Regions from separate parts of the Devosia sp. 1566 genome, predicted to be linked through region 1. Evidence: predicted binding sites of a transcription regulator. Region 1 holds the regulator's gene; each other region holds the start of a gene.
The links. Region 1 encodes LexA, which represses DNA repair genes until DNA is damaged. Its sites were predicted from a motif close to TGTTCNNNNTGTGTTCNG; they were not measured.

Region 1 (6,821 bases):
CGGCGGAACTATTGAGGAATAAGGTAATGACGGCAGACAACAGCTTCTCTTCCCCCAATGGGCAGGGCAGCGCGCCCAAGAAGCTGCGCTCGCGCGCCTGGTTCGACAATCCCGAGAACCCGGACATGACCGCGCTTTATCTTGAGCGCTACATGAATTTCGGCGTGTCGCGGGAGGAATTGCAGGGCAACAAGCCCATCATCGGCATCGCCCAGACCGGTTCTGACCTTTCCCCCTGCAACCGCCACCATATCGTGCTGGCCGAGCGCGTGCGCGAAGGCATCCGGGAAGCGGGTGGCATCGCCATCGAATTTCCCGTGCATCCGATCCAGGAAACCGGCAAGCGCCCCACTGCGGGCCTGGACCGGAACCTGGCCTATCTCGGGCTGGTGGAAGTGCTTTATGGCTACCCGCTCGATGGCGTGGTGCTGACCATTGGCTGCGACAAGACCACCCCGGCCATGCTGATGGGCGCAGCCACCGTCAACATCCCCGCAATTGCGCTCTCGGTCGGACCGATGCTCAATGGCTGGCACAAGGGCGAGCGCACTGGCTCGGGCACCATTGTGTGGAAGGCGCGCCAGATGATGGCGGCTGGCGAGATCGACTACGCGCAGTTCATCGAGCTGGTGGCGTCCTCGGCGCCGTCCACCGGCTTCTGCAACACGATGGGTACGGCAACCACGATGAACTCGCTGGCCGAGTCGCTGGGCATGCAGCTGCCCGGCTCGGCCGCGATTCCCGCGCCTTATCGCGATCGCCAGGAAATGGCCTATCGCACGGGCAAGCGCATCGACGACATGGTGCATGAGGACCTCAAGCCCTCCGACATCATGACCAAGGACAATTTCATCAATACCATCGTGGTCAATTCCGCGATTGGCGGGTCGACCAACGCCCCGATCCACATCCAGGCGATCGCCAAGCATATCGGTGTCGAGCTCGATCTGCAGGATTTCCAGACCTATGGGCATAAGGTGCCGCTGCTCGTGAACCTGCAGCCGGCCGGCGAATATCTGGGCGAGGATTACTACCATGCGGGCGGCGTGCCGGCGGTGGTCAACGAGCTGATGAAGCAGGGGCTGATCCGCGAGAACGCACCCACCGTCAACGGCAAGACCATCGGCGAGAACTGCCGCAACACGCCCATCCAGGACGAGAAGGTGATCCGCCCGTTCGAGCAGCCGCTCAAGGAAGAAGCCGGGTTCCTGGTGCTGCGCGGCAATCTCTTCGACAACGCGATCATGAAGACCAGCGTGATCTCGCCCGAGTTCCGCGAGCGCTACCTTGCCAATCCCGAGCATCCCGGCATGTTCGAGGGCAAGGCGGTGGTGTTCGATGGTCCCGAGGACTATCACCACCGGATCGATGATCCCTCGCTTGATATCGACGAGCACACGCTGCTGTTCATGCGCGGCGCGGGCCCGATCGGCTATCCGGGGGCGGCTGAAGTGGTCAATATGCGGCCCCCTGCCTACCTCATCAAGAAGGGCGTCCACGCGCTGGCCTGTATCGGCGACGGGCGCCAATCCGGCACGTCGGGCTCGCCCTCGATCCTCAATGCCTCGCCTGAAGCGGCAGCGGGCGGCAACCTGGCCATCCTACGCACGGGTGACCGGGTGCGTATCGACCTCAACAATGGCACCGCCGATATCCTGATCTCGGACGCCGAGATTGCGACGCGCCGGCAAGAACTGGCGGAAGCGGGCGGCTACAAGTACCCCGCGCACCAGACGCCCTGGCAGGAGATCCAGCGCGGGCTGGTCGACCAGCTTGGCAATGGCGCCGTACTCAAGCCAGCAGTGGCTTACCAGCGCATTGCCCAGACCTATGGCGTGCCGCGCGACAACCACTAGGCTCAGCCGACAACGACTTCGAGATCCCCGCTTCGGCGGGGATTTTTGTTTCCAAGGCACGGCGAAACTCCGGTCGGCGCGAGGCCTCCGGTTGGGAGCGGCGTTGGCGAGGCATTGCCTCAAAAAACGTTGCGCAAAACGGAAGCTCCGCCCCGCCAACAGCGACTGGGTGCCGATGCCCGCTCCCTCCTGCGGCGCATGCCAGATTCCGCGGATGTCGAACTAAACCCTGGCGGGCACCGCTGCCTGCGCCACATCAGGGTTCCGATGGCCAGTGCAGCTGCCATCGCGATTCTTCACCCAAGACCACCGGACGATAGAGGTCCACGGCTCTTGCGGACACCGGCCGGATCGCGGCGACCCACGATCCCCCAGCCTCCGCGCACCAACCACTCGTCATGATCTCGCTTGGGTGCGCGGATGAGGAGACTATGCGGGTGATCGGCGGGGGCGGGGATAAGTTATTGTCGGGGGGTATGGGGCTTGAGCGGATTGCGCATTGGAGGTGGCCAGCCGGGTCTAACGTCACTCGCGGAGGAGGGACTAAACCCCCACCCCGGTCCTCCCCTCAAGGGGGAGGGTGAAGGAGGGGGCATACAGGCGCTGGTCTGGTGCGGCTGATGAGGACCCTAGGGCGGCAATCGAGTTCCGTCGAAGAGATTATTTCTTGGCCGATTCCGGCTTTAGGCGTGGCGAGCGATGTGGGCGAGGGCCCGCTGGAACATGGGGTGCCATTCGGGGCCCGGTTGGCGCTCGAGTGGCCACCAGAAGAACTCGAACCTATGACCACCATCATCCTGGGTAAAGTGACGCCAGTGTTCGGGGACGGGAGCGGCGGCACTCACCACAACGAAGTGCCAAAGCTGTTGCTCTGCAATGGCACTGCTGGATGGCAGCGTGCGCAAAGCCTCTGCCTGCAGGCCAGACTCCTCCGCGAGTTCGCGCAGGGCACCGACTTCAATCGGCTCGGAGCCTTCCCGTGTTCCTTTCACCAGCTGCAAGCCAGCCAAAGGATGCCTGAACGCCAAGCAGTGGCGCTCTTGCCCCACCCCGCGCAGCAGGACAGGACAGAGTTTTTCGACCCTGGGCGTCAATATTTACGCAGCAGGCCCACCAGGCGGCCCTGAACCTTGACGCGGTCGGGCGGGAAGATGCGGGTTTCGTAGGCGGGATTGGCCGCTTCAAGCGCGATGGTGTTGCCCTTACGGCGCAGCCGCTTGAGGGTGGCTTCCTCGTCATCCACCAGCGCGACGATGATCTCGCCGGTCCCGGCAACGTCCTGGCGGCGGATCAGCACCGTGTCGCCATCGAAAATGCCGGCATCGATCATCGAATCGCCGCGCACTTCGAGCGCGTAGTGCTCGCCAGGGCCAAGCATTTCGGGTGGCACCGAGATGGTGTGGGAATGGCTCTGGATGGCCTCGATGGGGGTACCGGCGGCGATCCGGCCCATGACCGGGACCGCGACGGGGCGCACATAATCATCGCTCCAGCCCGAGCGTGGCGGCGGAGCGGCAACACGGCCCAGATTGCCTTCGATGACGCTGGGCTCGAAGCGGGCCTTGCGGCCGCCGAGCGCGGGGTTCATCGAATCGGGGAGTTTGAGCACTTCCAGTGCCCGCGCGCGATTGGGCAGGCGGCGGATGAAGCCGCGCTCCTCAAGCGCCGTGATCAGGCGGTGAATGCCCGACTTGGAGGCCAGATCCAACGCGTCCTTCATCTCGTCAAACGAAGGGGGAATGCCGCTTTCCTTCATCCGCTCATGGATGAACATCAGCAGTTCATGTTGCTTGCGCGTCAGCATCGGAGCCCTTCAATCGCAGAATCGGAACAAAGACTGAACGAGCATAGGTGTTCCAGTTATGTTCTGCAATAACGCTCAAGGGCGCAGGAGAAAATTCTTTGGCTCTGCTTAGAACCCGTCCAGCGGAATGGCCGCAGCTAGGGTGCCGGCGGGTTGTCCGGGATCGTACTCCGGCTGCACCAGCAGCATATCGGCACGGGCCAGCGAGGAGGTATGACCGCTATCGGTTTCGCTGATCGGGAGCAAGCCCGCACCTTGGCTTGAATGCACCATTTGGGCACGCATGAAGTGGCGCCGGGCGGTATTGGGCGGCGTGGGCGCAAGAAGCGGCAGGTGCCAGCGGGCGGGTTCGGCGACGCCGAGCCAGCGGCGGAGCGCCGGCTTGATGAAGACGGCGGCGGTCACCATGGCCGAAACCGGATTGCCAGGCAGGCCAAACACCAGGGTTTTGCCCAGAGTGCCGAACATCAGTGGCTTGCCCGGGCGCATATTGATGCGCCAGAAATCAAGCTGCACGCCGAGACTCAGCAGGATTTCCTGCACGATATCATGGTCGCCAACACTGGCGCCGCCCGTGGTGATGACGAAGTCGGGCGCTTCGGCAAAGATGCCGGCAAGGCGCTCGGCAAGCGCCGCCCGGTTGTCGGGAGCGATCCCGTAGTCGCGGATCTCGGCGGCGTAAGGCGCAAGGAGCGGCCGCAAGCCGAAGCTGTTGGAGGCAACGATCTGGCCCGGTCCGAGAGCGGTGCCGGGCAGCACCAGTTCGTCCCCGGTGGCAAGGAGCGCTATGCGCGGCTGCATGGCGACGGGCAGCGTCGCGCAATTAGCGGCGGCCGCGACGGCCAGTTGCATGGGCGTCAGGCGCGAGCCTTTCGGAATCAGCTCTTGTCCCTGCCGGAAGTCGTGGCCAAGCGGGCGAATGCTGCGCCCGATGGGAGGTTGGGCCGCAAAGCTGACGCGGTCGCCGGTGCGGGTCGCTTCCTCCTGCATGATCACGGCATCAGCGCCCGGGGGCACGGGCGCGCCGGTGAAGATGCGCACGCAGGTGCCCGGGGCGATATCCGCGCCAAAGCCGGCGCCGGCCTGGGCGGTGCCGACGACATCTAGGATCGCGCCCGGCACGATATCGGCCGCACGCACGGCATAGCCGTCCATGGCGCTGGCGGGGAAAGGCGGCTGGTCATGGCGGGCGAGCAGGGGCTCGGTCAGTACCCGGCCGGCGGCGGCCTCAAGCGGCACCGACTCGGTGCGGGCGGGCGGCACGCGGGCGAAAATGGCCGCGAGGGCGTCTTCAACCGGGAGCAGGCTCATGGCGCCCGCTGGAAATCGCCGGACTTGCCGCCCGATTTTTCGAGTAGGCAGATCGCGGAAATAACCATCTCGCGGTCGATGCCCTTGGCCATGTCGTAAAGCGTAAGCGCCGCGGTGGAAGCCGCCATGAGGGCTTCCATTTCCACCCCGGTCTGGCCGGTGGTTTCGGCAGTCGCAAGAATGGTGATGGCGCCGGGCTCGCGCGCCTCCATCTCGACGCTGACCTTGGTGAGCGGGATGGGGTGGCAAAGAGGGATGAGCTCGGCGGTCTTTTTGGCTGCCATGATGCCCGCGACGCGCGCGACGGCCAGGGCGTCGCCCTTCTTGAGGGCGCCACCCATGATGGCGGCAATGGTTTCGGGCCGACCGCTGATCACCGCCTGGGCGAGGGCGCGGCGGCGGGTGACTGCCTTGTCGCCGATATCAACGATCCGGGCCTCCCCGCGCTCGTTGAGATGGGTCAGCTGCGGCTCGCTCATGGATGGGCGGCCTGGGGCACACCCTGCAGGAGGGCGCGGGTGGCGGCGACCACATCGGCCTGGCGCATCAGCGATTCGCCGACAAGGAAGGTGCCGATGCCGGCTGTGCGGTCGAGATGCTGCAGGTGTTCGTGGCCGTTGATGCCGCTTTCGCTGACCAGCACCTTGCCCGCGGGCACGCCGCCAGCAAGGTTGACCGAGGTATCGAGCCGGGTTTCGAAGGTGCGCAGATTGCGGTTGTTGATGCCGATGAACTCGGCGTCGAGCGCCAGCGCCCGGTCGAGCTCAAGCTGGTCGTGCACTTCCACCAGCGCATCCATGCCCCACTCACGGGCGCTATCGAGCAGGTAGCGGGCAACATCGTCGCCAATAGCGGCAAGGATGATGAGGATGCAGTCGGCCCCCCAGGCGCGCGCTTCGGCGACCTGGTAGGTTTCGAACAGGAAATCCTTGCGCAGGACCGGCAAGGCGGTGGCGTCGCGCGCCTCGCGCAAAAACGCCGGCGAGCCCTGAAACGAGGGCTGGTCGGTGAGGACCGAAAGGCACGTCGCACCGGCCTCTTCATAGGCGCGCGCGATCTCTGCCGGGTTGAAGTCGGGCCGGATCAGGCCCTTGGAGGGACTGGCTTTCTTGACCTCGGCGATCAAGGCGTATTCGCCGCGGGCGCGCTTGGCCTTGATGGCGGCGAGAAAGCCGCGTGGCGGGGGCTGCTCATGGGCGGCGGCAACCACTTCGTCCCAAGGGCGCAGGGCCTTGGCCGCGGCGATTTCCTCGCGCTTATAGGCTTCGATCTGCTTGAGAATATCGCTCATGGGGGTGTTCCATTGGAGATGGCGACAAGGCGCTCGAGGGTTTCCCGGGCCTTGCCGCTGTCGATCATTTCGGCAGCCATGGCGGCGCCGCTGCGCAGATCGCTCACCACATCGGCCACGATCAGCGAGGCCGCGGCGTTGAGGAGGACGATGTCGCGATAGGCGCCGGGAGCCCCATCAAAGAGCGCGTGGATGGCGAGGGCATTATATTCGGGCTCGCCGCCCAGCAGGTCATTGGGATCATGGCGTGACAGGCCGGCGTCTTCAGGGGTGACTTCGAAGCTGTGAAGGTTGCCGTCAGCGATCTCGGCCACATAGGAGGGGCCAGTGACCGTAAGCTCGTCCAGCCCATCGCGACCATGCACGACCCAGGCCTTGATCGCCCGGTTGGCGAGAAGCGCGGCGGCGACCGGCTCCACCCATTCCGGGGAATAAACGCCGAGCATATAGCGCCGTACGCCAGCTGGGTTGGACTGCGGTCCGAGCAGGTTGAACATGGTGCGCACGCCCATTTCAGCGCGCGAGGGGCCGACATGACGCATGGCCGGATGATGGGACG
Region 2 (6,821 bases), 980 kb from region 1:
TCGCCAGGTAGATGCGCGACCGCTTGCACAGCTGGCAGCTGCAGACGACGAACATGCCGTCGGGTTTTTTCCCATGCGGCAATGTAGAACACAACAGGAACATCGTTCAACGCCCCAGAGGGCACATCAGCTACTATTCACAGGAACCCGTTGATAACGAGCACGCAAGGGGAGGCGCGCGGATGATTCGGGCTTTATAGATAGGGGTGCCGACGAAGGGTGTGGCCGCCGGCAAGCAATGCCACACCCGCTCGCAGTAGTCTCGGCTGGCTGGGGCGACGGGCGGTTCGGACACATAATGGCCGGGCCGCCCACCCCGCGACAACACCATCGCGCAGCCCGACGCGAAAGCCAAGACCCTACGAAATAATGTCCACTGTCGATCCGTCCGCCGGCTCCGGCGGGCTGTGGAAAATCGTTAACCGTCGCACGTGATTGCTGTGGTTTGTCCCAGGTTTGTCCCAGCAGGTCCCCGGAACGAAAAAATCGCCGGTGTTTCCGACCCCATAAAGGGCGAAAACACCAACGATTTCAATGTGGTAGCGAAGCCCAGATTTGAACTGGGGACACACGGATTATGATTCCGCTGCTCTAACCAACTGAGCTACTCCGCCTCACGGCTCAGCCTCGATAAGGCCGATGCGCGAATACCTAGTTTTGGCGAGCGGCGCTGTCAAGTGTGTGACGCAACTGAGTTCTGCGCTGTTCTGACCCGCTCGATCGCGTCGCGCACCAAAACGAGGTCCGCCTCGAACTTGGCCCGCTTTTCTTCCTGGCGCTCCCGCTCGGGAATGCGCAGCAAATAGGAGGGATGATTGGTCACAAACAGCATCGTGCCATCATCCATGGTGATCGGCGCACCGCGCAGCCGTGAAATCGTTGCCGCTTTCCCCAACAGGCTCGACGCCGCCGTGGCGCCCAGCGCCACGATCACCTTGGGCTTAACGAACGCCCGCTCCAGATTGAGCCAGAATCGGCACGCCTCCACCTCGCCCCCATTGGGCTTTTGGTGGATGCGCCGCTTGCCGCGCGGCTCGAACTTGAAATGCTTGACTGCATTGGTGACATAGACCTGCTCGCGGTCGATCCCCACCTTTTCAATCGCGGCATCCAGCACCTTGCCCGCTGGCCCCACGAAGGGCTGCCCCGCCAGATCCTCCTGGTCGCCCGGCTGCTCGCCAACAAACATCACGTCGGCGGCTTCGGGTCCTTCCCCGAACACCGCTTGCGTTGCAAATTCGAACAGCGGGCAGCGCCGGCATTCCTGCACGGCCGCGCGTGCCTCGGCGAGCGAGGCGACCTCGCGCTCGCCATCCTGCACTGCCGGCACCTCGCTCGGGCGCCGCAGATGCCGCGCCGGTGGTTGGCTCGAAACGCGCTCGATCATTTCCCGCTCCGCTTCTCTGGCGCCCCGGATCAGGGGAGCAATGAGTTCGGCCTCCGGCAGGTTGCGCCAGTATTTCATGGGCATCTCCCCTTTCATCGCGCCGATCTTGAGCCGGGCAGGATTGAAGATGGAGGCGAAATAGGTCTTCCAGTCGCCCTCGACCGCATCGTCCTCGGGCACATCGCTTTTCTGCCCGCCCGGCCCGAACAACAGCTCCTGCCCGTCCCAAAAGGCGGAGCGGTAGGGCGTGATGATCGCCCAGATCATGCCGGCAAAGCGGCGCTCGAAAAACGGCGCCGTGCGTTCAAGGATAAAATGCTCGGGCTCAAACCAGGCGGCAAAGCGCTCGAGCCCGCTATCGTCGATAACAGCCTTGAAGCGCACAAAGGCCTTCATCTTGTGGCTGTCGCGCCGGACCGCCGAAGCCATCCCCGTCAGCCGCAGCAAATCGGGGTCGGAGGCCGCCGTCATCAGCCCGCGATCCTCCAGCAGGCGCCACAAGAAGCGATACAGCAGAGCAAACCGCTCGGGATCATTGTTGCAGATGGCCAACTGCCCCAGCTCGATAAAGGCGGGCGGCACGCTCCCGACCGCCCCTTCCCCGCTTGGCAGCATGGAATCGCCCGCTTCGAACAGCCCGTTCTCTTCCCCCGGCCCCCGCCAGATCACCTGCTCGGGCCGCACGCCCGCCAGCAACAACTGCCGCGCCTTGCCGCGCCATTCGGCAAAGTCGTTGCGCTCCTCCAGCCGCACCGAAATCATGCAAACAGGCTCAGCTGTTCGGGCTGCGGCGTCAGCTTGGCCTTGAGCTTTGCATCATCGGTCATGCCGCCCGGCGTCCAGTCCACCGCTTCGATGAACGGGCGCACCGCATCGATCGAGCCGACAATGCGCGCCACATCTTCAAGGCGCAAACTGTGGTGGCGCCGCGTCGTGATGATCCGCTCGATGCTCTTGGTCCCCAGCCCCGGCACCCGCAACAGCAGTTCGCGGTCGGCGCGGTTCACATTGACGGGAAAGCGCTCGCGATGCTTGAGCGCCCAGGCGAGCTTCGGGTCGATCGCCAGGTCCAGCAACCCACCCTCCCCGCCCGCCACGATCTCGGGCACGTCAAAGCCATAGAACCGGATTAGCCAATCGGCCTGGTAGAGCCGGTGCTCGCGCAGGAGCGGCGGCGCCTTGAGAGGCAGCTTGGCGCTGGAGTCGGGAATGGGCGAAAAGGCCGAGTAATAAACCCGCTTAAGCTTGTAGCCCGAATACAGCCCTGCCGCGCGCGTCAGGATGGCTTCGTCATTGGCGGCGTCGGCGCCCACGATCATCTGCGTGGATTGCCCCGCCGGCGCATATTTGGGCTTTTCGGCTTTGGTCTTTGGCTCAGGCGCGGCTTCCGCCAGCTTGCCGCGGATGCGCGCCATGGCCGTGCGGATCTCGCTCGGCTTTTTCTCCGGCGCCAGTGCCTCCAGCCCCAGATCGGTCGGCAGCTCGATATTGGTCGATAGCCGATCCGCCCAGCGCCCGGCCTCCGCCAGCAGTTCAGGTGCGGCATTGGGAATAACCTTGAGATGGATATAGCCGGCGAAGTGATGGTCCTCGCGCAGGCTGCGCGCCACCCGCACCATTTCTTCCATCGTGTAGTCGGGCGAGCGGATGATTCCCGAGGACAGGAACAGCCCCTCGATATAGTTGCGCTTGTAGAAGTCGAGGGTCAGTCCCACCACTTCCTCGACGGAAAAGCGCGCCCGCTGCACATTGGACGAGGAGCGGTTGATGCAGTAGCTGCATTCATAAATGCAGAAATTGGTGAGCAGCAGCTTGAGCAGCGAAATGCAGCGCCCGTCCGGCGCATAGGAGTGGCAAATGCCGTTTCCCTCGGTGGAGCCAATGCCGCCGCTGGCCTTGCTGTTGCGTTTCTCGGTGCCGCTGGAAGCGCAGGAGGCATCATATTTGGCGGCGTCCGACAACACGGCCAGCTTGCGCCGAAGGGTTAAAGCCGCCATCCACGTTCCTCATCTGTTCACGCCAGTCTTAACGCGCGAACCGAATAAAAGCACCGGCGAAAACCTGTTCTAGCCAGCTTGTGATCGCCTCCTCGCCCTGGAAACGATGGGGTTCCATTGTTCGCTCAGGCGCAACAACCCGTTATGGCGCCATGGGCTGACGGGATCGGGCAACTTCACCTATCTTGAGGGCAACGGCACCAAGGCTCGGCTGACGAGCATGTGCACTCCAAGGAGAACACCAATGGACCTTCAGCTTGGCGGCATCCACCACCTGACCGCAGTCACCGCCCAGGCGGCCAAGAACCTGCAGTTCTATACCCAGACGCTGGGCATGCGGCTGATCAAGAAGACCGTCAACCAGGACGACACCACTGCTTACCACCTGTTCTATGGTGACGGCGTGGCCTCGCCTGGCGCAGACCTGACCTTCTTTGATTTCGACGCCGCCCGCGAGCAGCGCGGCAACCACACTGTCAGCCGCACTGGCCTGCGCGTCGATAGCGAGGACAGCCTGCAATGGTGGAAAGAGCACCTGCAGGCGCAGGGCGTCGGCACCTCGGCCATCAAGGAACGCAACGGTCATACCTCGCTCGATTTCGAGGATTTCGAAGGCCAGCGCTTCCGCCTGGTGCTCGATCCCGCCAACAAGGTCGTGCCCTGGGCCAAGTCGCCCGTTCCTGCCGAGCGGCAGATCATCGGCCTTGGGCCGATCAGCCTTGCCGTGCCGCGCCTCGATCGCACCGAAGTGGTCCTGACGCAGGTGATGAACATGCGCAAGGTGCGCACCTATCCCGCTCGCGGGCGCAATGGGGAAACCCATGTGTTCGAGATGGGACCCGGAGGCCCCGCCGCCGAACTGCACGTGGTGGTTGACCCAAGTCTGCTCCCCGCACGGCCCGGTGCCGGCGGCGTGCACCATGTGGCCTTCCGCACGCCCGACCAGGACACGCTCCGGCAGTGGATCGCCCATGTCAACTCGTTCGGCATCCGCTCGAGCGGGGAAGTCGAGCGCTTCTACTTCACCTCGCTTTATTTCCGCGAGCCCAATGGCATTCTGTTCGAGATCGCGACGGACGTGCCCGGCTTTGCTGCTGACGAGCCCATGGAAACCTTGGGTGAAAGCCTGGCGCTCCCGCCCTTCCTCGAAAGCCGGCGGGCGAGCATCGAAGCGGGTCTCAAGCCCCTGGCCTAAGCCAACTGCAGCCCACAAGCTCTTCTCCCCGACTGGGGAGGAGAGCCTATCGGCGCGGCGCGTCACCAGGGCCTTAGCCAAAGCGCAGCGAAGGTGCTAAACCCGGCGCGCATCCCATGGGGTGCGCCCCCGTTGACCACTTTCAAAGGCAACTGCCATGCCCGTGCGAAAACTCAATTCCAGCCAGTGGGTGCTCGCCATTTTCATCGGGCTGGCCGTAATCACGGTGGCAGCGACGGTGTTCACCAATCTCGTGCAATGGCGCAACTACGACACGATCGAGGCCGAACAGAACATCGCCCCCGAAGACGCGATCCCCCTGCAAAAGGGCTTCACTGAGCCAGCGCCTGCCCCCGCCAACTAGGCGGCAAACACCGCCGGCACCGCTTCCGCGATGAACCCACCGCCCAGCACTTCGGACGTGGCGCTGTCATCGGCGTAGAACACGCAGGCCTGGCCGGGTGAAATGCCATATTCGCCGGCCACCAGCGTCACATAAACCGCGCCATCGCGCATCTGGATCACGGCCGGCTGCGGCCCGCGCGTCGAGCGCACCTTGACCTCAACCGGTGCACCATTGCCGGCTGCAGCTTCGGCCAGCGGCCGCGCCCCCAGCCAATTCACATCGCGCAACCGCACCGTATGGGTCTTGAGCGCCTCGCGCGGCCCCACAATGACGCGCCCGGTCTTGTGCTCGAGCTTGATCACATAAAGCGGCTCGGCGGCTGCCACGCCGAGGCCCTTGCGCTGCCCCACCGTATAATTGACGATTCCCGCATGGCGCCCCAGCACCCGGCCATCGAGATGGACGATCTCGCCTTGCGCCACCGCTTCGGGATGCATCTTGCGGATGATATCGGCATATTTGCCTTGCGGCACAAAGCAGATGTCCTGCGAATCGTGCTTGTCGGCAATCTCGAGCCCCATTTCGCGCGCGAGCTCGCGCACCGCAGCCTTGCTCATTCCCCCCAGCGGGAAGCGCAAAAAGTCGAGCTGCGCCTGGGTGGTCGCAAACAGGAAATAGGTCTGGTCACGGTCGCCATCGACCGGGCGGAACAGCTGCCGCCGCCCATCCTCGCCCAGCCGCGACTGCACATAATGGCCCGTCGCCAGCACATCGGCGCCAAGATCCTTGGCTACTTCCAGCAGGTCGACGAACTTGACCGACTGGTTGCAGGCAATGCAGGGCACCGGGGTTTCCCCCTGCTGATAGGCATTGGCGAACGGCGCAATCACCGAGCGCTGGAAGCGCTCTTCATAATCCAGCACGTAATGGGGAATATCGAGTGCCGCCGCCACCCGGCGGGCATCATGGATGTCCTGCCCGGCGCAGCACGCGCCTTTGCGATGGGTGGCCTCGCCATGATCATAAAGCTGGAGCGTCACCCCAACCACATCATAGCCCTGCCGAGCCAACAGGCCCGCCACAACCGAGGAATCCACGCCCCCCGACATCGCGACAACAACGCGCGTATCTTGCGGACGCTTGGCGATATCAAGCGAATTCAGCATCTTTCTTGCATCCGGTTGGGTTCAAGGGCCAGCGGACAACTGTCCCGCGCCTCTTAGCCCTTTCAGCAATGCGCTGCAACGCCGCCCGGCAGTTTTTGCCGCCCACCCAGCGCAATGCACCCTCCCGTCTCGAGCCATGCCTGCGCCTTCTGCGACACAGCTCAGCGCAAACAAGCACTTAGCCCAGCCCGGTCACTGGCAAGCTCCTTGCATGGCTGAGGGAGAGTAGTTGCAGGATTTTTCGGCAAAGTGGCATCCCATCTTACCCTTTCGGTCGCAACCGGTGCAGGCAACATCACGCGAAGCTTTGGCTCGCCCGCCGATGCCGACGCTGCACCCGCTTCGCCCTTTGACGCCTTTGCCAGCCTGCTCACCGGCGCGAATGCCGGCACCACGCCAGGCACCACATCGGCCTCGAGCTTCAACCTGAGCCTGGGCAAGGCGCTCGAAATCGGGCTCGAAACTGCGGGCGAAGCCGACATCGAAGCCGAAGATCTTGGGCTGGCTGTGGGAGCTGAAGCCGCTCTCGCTCCGGAACCGCCCGCCCTGCCGCAGCTGCTCGACAGCCTCGCCAATATCGCCCAAAGCCTTGCCGCCGGCCAGTCTCCCTCAGGCGACGACCTCGGTGCGGCCAGCACCGCTCTCAGCCGGCTCGCCGACCAGCTCGGCATCTCCCTCTCTACCCCCGCCCAGCCAGCGACCAGTGGCGAACCGGCCAGTGATTTTGCGC
Region 3 (6,821 bases), 1.2 Mb from region 1:
TCCGTCCGGCGGCGGTGGCGGCGGGCAGGCGATGCGGATCGAGGCGCCGCAACCATTTCAGAACGAGCCGGCGGTATCGCGCACCCTGCCCTCGCCCGAGGAGGCGCCCCAGGCGCTGGCGCAGCCGGTGCTGGTGGCGACCCAACCACTGGAAACGGTGCAACCCGCGCCGCCTCCGCCGCCAGCCATGGCAAAAGTGGGGAGCTATCGCGAACTGATTGCGCTGGCGGGCGCCAAGCGCGACGTGTTGCTTAAGCTCGCACTGGAATCGCAGATGCGGCCAGTGTCGTTCAGCGAAGGGCAAATCGAGGTGGCGCTGGCCGAAGGCGCCGATCCCGGCATCATCGCCATGTTGTCGGCGCGGCTGCAGCAATGGACCGGTTCGCGCTGGCTCGTGACCGTATCGAGCAAGCCGCCCGAAGGCCTCACGTTCCGGCAGGAGCAGCAGGAGCGGCAAAAGGCGGCTCACGCGGCGGCCCACGAGGACCCGCTGGTGCAGGCCATACTTGAGACCTTTCCGGGTGCGAAGGTCGTGAATGTGAAATTGCGCGACGATGCCGTTGCGCCAGAGGCCGAAGCGGCCCCCCTGCCAGCAGAAGAGGACGAGGAATGAAAGACATCATGGGCATGATGAAGGCCGCCACCGAGATGAAGAGCAAGATGGAGGCCATGCAGGCCGAGCTCGGCGACCTCGTGGTGGAAGGCCAGGCCGGCGCGGGCATGGTGACCGTGTCGCTCAATGGCAAGGGCGAGATGCGCGGCGTGCGGATCGATCCGAGCCTGTTCAAGGACGACGATGTGGAAGTGCTCGAAGACCTGATCGTGGCCGCCCACAACGACGCCAAGAGCAAGGCGGAAGCCGAAATGCAGCGCAAGATGGCGGAAGTCACCTCCGGCCTGCCGCTGCCACCGGGCATGAAGCTGCCGTTCTAGGTTTGTTGGACTGATGTGAAGGCGCGGGGCATTCCCGCGCCCATCCCGTTGCGGCGCGTGGCGCCACCTCTTCGCCCATCGGCGTCGGGGCAGGAATGATGTTGATGGCGAGCGGCGGACCCGAAATTGAACAGCTGATCCAGCTGATGGCGCGCTTGCCGGGCCTGGGGCCGCGTTCGGCGCGACGGGCGGTGCTGCAGCTGATCAAGAAAAAGGATCAGCTGATGATCCCGCTATCGGCCGCGCTTGACCGGGCCGTCCTGGCGGTGCGCACCTGCGAAGTGTGCGGCAATGTCGATACGCAAAGCCCCTGCGCCATTTGCGCCGATCCGCGCCGCAACGAAAGCGGCATGCTGCTCGTGGTGGAAGATGTCGCCGATCTGTGGGCCCTGGAGCGCGCGGGAGTCGGGGCGGTGAAATACCATGTGCTCGGGGGCGTGCTGTCGCCGCTCGATGGCGTGGGCCCCGATGATCTTTCCATCGAGGCACTGCTGGCGCGGGCGCCCGAGTTCAGCGAGATCGTCCTCGCCATCAATGCGACCGTCGAGGGGCAAACCACGGCCCACTACATCACCGACCGGCTGGGGCATGGCACCACCAAGGTAACGCGCCTCGCCCACGGGGTGCCCGTGGGCGGGGAGCTCGATTATCTGGATGAAGGCACGTTGAGCCAGGCGCTCAAGGCGCGCACGCTGGTTTAGCGGACGCCCTTGTCGGGATCAAAGCCGTCGCCTTCTTCCCATTCGGTTTCATCGAGCGGCTCGGGCTCGTCTTCGTCATCATCGAAGGGAGCGCTGTCGGCGGCTTCCCCGGTGATGCCGGCGCGGCCATCCACATCGTCGGGCGAGAGGGCATCGAGGTGGTCCTCGGGATCCTGCGCCAGAACGCCCGTGGCATTGCCATAGTCGAATTCATCGTCGGCATCGGCCAGTGAACCCGAGAGTTCGGCGATGGCGCGATCGATTTCGTCGAGCAGCGGATCGGTATCGGGATTGGTGGCAAGATCGCCGGCCTGGCGGGCGCGGATCTGGTCGGCCAGTTCGCGCAGGCGATCGACGCGTTCGCCCGCCGGGCGGTCCTCGCCATAAAGCAGGTCGTCCACCTCATCCTGGCTGATCGGTTGGCCGACAATGACTTCGTCGACGGCATCGGCCGGTGCGGTGTCCTGCGGCAGGATAGAGCCGGGATGGTTTGTGGGCATGGCTTGCTTCCTTGAGCGAGAGTGTTCGAAGCACACAACGCGCCGGAGCGAGCGCGGGTTCACTGCACCGATCAACTGCTTGGGGGACTGCAACGGGGCGCCGGCCGGCTCGTTGCTGGATCAACGCAAGGAGCGATTGATGAGCAAGGCACTGCAGAAGGGAACGAAGGTGACGTGGAACTGGGCCGGCAGCACGGCACAAGGCACGATCGTGGAGCGGTTCACCGATAAGGTCACCCGCACCATCAAGGGCGCCGAGGTGACGCGCAATGCCAGCCAGGAGGAGCCGGCCTTTTTGATCCGGCAGGAGGATGGCGACGAGGTGCTGAAAAGCGCCAGCGAGCTGGAAGCGAAGTAGACAGGAGCGCCTACTCGCCGGGGCGAAGTAAGCCGCGGGCTTACTCGCCGGCGAAGTAAGCTACGGGCTTACTCGCCGGCCAGACGGGGTTGTTCCTCGAAATCCATGGCGTCGATGCGCTCGCCGCGCTTGTTGATCTTGCCGGTGGAGGTGAGGATATCGCCGATGTCGCGGCTGGCCTGGTTGAAATGGGTCTGCAGCTTATTGACCCGCTCGTCGAGACGCCCGAGATCGGCCAGCAATTCGCGCACCTCGCCCTGGATCAAATGGGCCTGTTCGCGCATGCGCACATCGCGCAAGAGGGCCTGGATCACCTGCACCGAGAGCATCAGGAGGGCGGGCGAGACGATGACGACGCGGGCGCGGGCGGCCTTTTGCACCACATCGGGAAAATGCTCGTGAATATCGGCGAAGATGGATTCGGAGGGCACGAACATGAAGGCGGTGTCCTGGGTTTCCCCGGGAATCAGGTATTTTTCCGCAATCGCCTTCACATGCACGCCGATATCGCCGCGAAACTGGGTTTGCGCGGCGCGCAAGGTTTCGGGTGAGTCAGCCATGCCCAGGCGCTGCCAGCTTTCGAGCGGAAACTTGGCATCGATCACGAGGCTCGGTGCGCCATTGGGCATGAGCACGAGGCAATCGGGGCGGTTGTTGTTGGAAAGCGTAGTCTGGAAGGAATAGCTGTTGGGCGCCAGCCCATCGGCAATGATCGCTTCCATGCGCCCCTGCCCGAAAGCCCCGCGGGTTTGCTTGTTGGCCAGAATGGATTGCAGCGACACGATCTCGCTCGAGAGCGAGGTCATGGTGGATTGGGCGCGATCGATGACCGCGAGGCGCTCATGGAGCTTGGAGAGCCCTTCATCGGTCTTGGCGCGGGTTTCCTGCAGGGCCTGGCCGACGCGTTGAGAGGTGGAATCGAGCCGTTCATTGACCAGACGCGCCAGATCGGAGGTGCGCGAGCCAAAGATCTCGGACATGGTTTGCATGCGGCCCGTCATTTCCGACTGCACCTGCATGAGCCCGGCGAGATGGCGCTCCATGGCTTCCGAGCGCGCCAGCACCGCGGCGGTTTCGGCCGCTCGCGCCCGGCCGGTGCGCAGCGCCGCCAGCAACAGCACCAGCAGCAGCAGGACGATGAGCCCGCCCCCCGCCGCGAGTGCCTGGAGCGGAGTGACTGCGAATTGGCCGAAAACAAGAAGCGGGCTTTCCATGCTGCTGGTTTAGGACGATTCGGGCGTTCCTCCTATGTTCTTGTGCGGCGCGGCGCAAACCGGCGACCAGTTGCGGAGGGAGTGACCCGGATTTTATGGGGCAACAACACAGGTTTAGGGAATGCCTACTCCCGCCCCCCGGCGCGTTGCGGGTGGAGCCAGGAGAGAGCCATGCCACGATATTTCTTTGATACCGATGATGGTGACGTCTTGTTCAGGGACGAGATCGGCTCTGACCTGGCTAGTGACCACGCCGCGCGCGACGAAGCCTCAAGCGCCCTGGCGGAACTGGCCAAGGACCATATTCCCGGGGCCTACCCGCAAAAGAACATCACCATGTGGGTGCGCAATGAAGAGGGTGAGCCGATCCTGCAACTGGCGCTGAGCTTTGCGATCCGGCCCCTGAAATAGCGGCGCGGGCGCTACCGACCAGTTCGCGCAATTCAGTCGAGCTCCCCGGCGTAAGCGGCCAACTGATCAATGGTGGTGCCCCAGCCATCATCAAAGCCCAGTTCGGCGTGCTTGCGGCTATCGGCGGCGTTTTTGTGGAGGACACGGGCGGAATAGCGGGTGCCCGGCCCTTCGGGCGTAAAGGTGATGATCGCCGTCAGCGCCAGCCATGGCTCGGTGGGACGCCAGCCTTCGGCCAGGGCCGTGGTCCAGACCAGGCGCTGCTCGGGCAAAACATCGAGAAAGCAGGCTTCCACATGGGGTTGGAACGGCCCCTCCCCTTCGCGCATCCGGGTTTCAAAGCCGCCGCCGGGGCGCAGATCGAGCTTGACCACCTCGCATTCGATGGGCGCCGGGATCCACCAGCGCGCGAGATGCTCCGGCCGGCTCCAAGCAGTCCAGACCTTGGCGGGCGCTGCGTTGATGAAGCGAGTAATGGTGAGTTCGTCGTCGCAAACAGTCATGGATTTGGCTCCGCGGCCAGATGGTTTTCGACATAAGCCGCGAGCCGATCCGCCCCGGCGCTCCAGAATGCACGTTGCTCGGCCAGCCAGCTTTCGGCTTGCAGCAGCCGCTCGGGCTCGATGCGGCAGGTGCGAATACGGCCGGTTTTTTCCGTCGCGATCAAACCTGTCTCCTCAAGCACCCGCAAATGCTTGAGAAAGGCGGGCAGGCCCATGGCGAAGGGCTCGGCTAGTTGCTTGACCGGCTTGGGGCCAGCCAGCAGCTGGCGGAGCACCGCCCGCCGTGTCGGGTCGGCAAGGGCGTGAAAGGCTCCGTCAAGGGCTGGGTCATAGTTCTCCATGTGGTGAACTATAGACATCAGTTCACCACTTGGCAAACTAAACCTGCTGCGCGTTGGTAAGGGGCGCTCAGGCGGCGTCCGGCGGGTCCTGGTCAAACTGGCCGGCGCCAGAAACGGGAGCAAGCCAGGGTTCGCGGCGCTTGATCCAGCCTTCGCGGGTGGGCACGAAGGCGGCCGGGACCTGATCGAGCGAACCCAGCACGATTTCAGCGCCGGTTTCGTCGAGGTGGAAGAGCGGCGCGCCGCATTGGGGGCAAAAGCTGCGCCCCTCAAAAGTGGCGTAAGTGCCGGTGACCGAGAAGCGCTCGACCGGCCAGTCGGCATAATACAAAAAGGTGCTGCCGGTTTCGCGCCGGCAATCGGTGCAATGGCAAAGGCCCACTTTGAGCGGTTCGCCCGTCACTTGGTAGCGCACCGCGCCACAGCGGCAACCACCCTGATAGGTTGTTGGCATGGCGTTATTCCTCCCTGTTGCGGCAACGGAACGGCCTTGGCGGGGTTCCAGCGCAGTTGACCGGAAGCGCCGAAAATACCATATCGGGAACAATTCCCTTTTTGCCTGGACGAATTAACATGGCTATCCGCCCCATTCTTGTGTTGCCCGACCAGCGGCTGCGTGCCGTCGCCGACGCCATCCCCGAGGTGGACGAGGAGATCAAGACGCTGGCCAAGGACATGCTGGATACCATGTATGACGCGCCCGGCATTGGTCTTGCCGCCCCCCAGATCGGGGTGATGAAGCGCATCGTGGTCATGGACCTGGCGGGCGAAGGCGAAACGCCCGATCCGCTGGTGATGATCAATCCCGAGATCACCAAGGTTTCCGACCAGATCCAGGTGACCGAAGAAGGCTGCCTGTCGATCCCCGAGCTCTACTATGAAGTGGAGCGGCCTGACGCGGTGACGGTGAAGTACACCGATCTGGATGGCAATGAAGTGGTTCGCGATGCCGATGGCAAGCTGGCCGTTTGCATCCAGCACGAGATCGATCATCTCGATGGCGTACTTTACATCGACTATCTCAGCCGCCTCAAGCGCGACCGGGTGATCAAGAAGTTCGACAAGGCCGCCAAGCGCGCCGCGGGGTAGCCACGCCACGACCACGTGGTTCGAGGCTGCGCTGCGCTGCGCACCTCACCATGAGGTCTACTGCAGGAGCGCAGCAGACCGATCATCTAAAAGTCTACCGAAGCTGTAGGCGTGCCCAGGAGTTTGCCGATGCGCGTTGTTTTCATGGGCACGCCCGAATTTGCCGTGCCGACCCTGTCCGAGATTGTTTCGAGCGGGCAGGAGGTGGTGGCGGTTTATGCGCGTGCGCCAAAGCCCGCCGGGCGCGGGCAGGCGGAACGCAAGTCGCCGGTGCATCTGGCGGCGGAAGCCATGGGCATTCCCGTGTTGACGCCGCGCTCACTCAGGGGCCCCGACGAGCAGGGCGTATTTGCGCTCCATGATGCCGATCTCGCGGTGGTGGTGGCCTATGGGCTCATCCTGCCTAAGCCCATTCTGGAAGCGCCGCGGCTGGGGTGCCTCAACCTGCATGGCTCCTTGCTGCCGCGCTGGCGGGGCGCGGCGCCGATGCAGCGCGCGATCATGGCCGGGGATACGCAAACCGGCGTCATGGTGATGCGGATGGAAGAAGGGCTCGACACGGGTCCGGTGGCGCTGGGCGAAGTGATCCCAATCGGACCCGACACCACGGCGGGCGAATTGCACGATACCATGATGCGGGTGGGGGCCGATTTGATGGGCCGGGCGCTGGCGGCGCTCGAGCGGGGCAGCCTTGATTTCACCCCGCAGCCCGAAGCGGGCGTCACCTATGCCAAAAAGATCGAAAAGGGCGAAACCCGGATCGACTGGTCG

Region 2: ELX51_RS12935 (putative DNA modification/repair radical SAM protein) is a predicted target of LexA. The motif match lies at 3,388-3,405, and genes of this name have one in related genera.
Region 3: rmuC (DNA recombination protein RmuC) is a predicted target of LexA. The motif match lies at 3,731-3,748, and genes of this name have one in related genera.

Annotation. Positions count from the first base shown of each region.
Region 1 is NZ_CP034767.1:1,698,757-1,705,577, forward strand. It holds gene ELX51_RS08325 (IlvD/Edd family dehydratase) at 27-1,856, shown strand; gene ELX51_RS08330 (NUDIX domain-containing protein) at 2,540-2,905, opposite strand; gene lexA (transcriptional repressor LexA) at 2,947-3,660, opposite strand; gene glp (gephyrin-like molybdotransferase Glp) at 3,769-4,971, opposite strand; gene moaC (cyclic pyranopterin monophosphate synthase MoaC) at 4,968-5,450, opposite strand; gene trpC (indole-3-glycerol phosphate synthase TrpC) at 5,447-6,262, opposite strand; gene trpD (anthranilate phosphoribosyltransferase) at 6,259-6,821, opposite strand, start outside.
Region 2 is NZ_CP034767.1:2,680,434-2,687,254, forward strand. It holds tRNA gene ELX51_RS12925 (tRNA-Met) at 538-614, opposite strand; gene ELX51_RS12930 (UdgX family uracil-DNA binding protein) at 674-2,149, opposite strand; gene ELX51_RS12935 (putative DNA modification/repair radical SAM protein) at 2,146-3,384, opposite strand; gene ELX51_RS12940 (ring-cleaving dioxygenase) at 3,629-4,579, shown strand; gene ELX51_RS12945 (hypothetical protein) at 4,737-4,943, shown strand; gene mnmA (tRNA 2-thiouridine(34) synthase MnmA) at 4,940-6,091, opposite strand; gene ELX51_RS12955 (flagellar hook-length control protein FliK) at 6,341-6,821, shown strand, end outside.
Region 3 is NZ_CP034767.1:483,148-489,968, reverse strand. It holds gene ELX51_RS02370 (DNA polymerase III subunit gamma/tau) at 1-613, shown strand, start outside; gene ELX51_RS02365 (YbaB/EbfC family nucleoid-associated protein) at 610-933, shown strand; gene recR (recombination mediator RecR) at 1,038-1,634, shown strand; gene ELX51_RS02355 (hypothetical protein) at 1,631-2,134, opposite strand; gene ELX51_RS02350 (DUF2945 domain-containing protein) at 2,274-2,492, shown strand; gene rmuC (DNA recombination protein RmuC) at 2,561-3,706, opposite strand; gene ELX51_RS02340 (hypothetical protein) at 3,878-4,117, shown strand; gene ELX51_RS02335 (SRPBCC family protein) at 4,150-4,620, opposite strand; gene ELX51_RS02330 (metalloregulator ArsR/SmtB family transcription factor) at 4,617-4,979, opposite strand; gene ELX51_RS02325 (GFA family protein) at 5,029-5,415, opposite strand; gene def (peptide deformylase) at 5,535-6,050, shown strand; gene fmt (methionyl-tRNA formyltransferase) at 6,174-6,821, shown strand, end outside.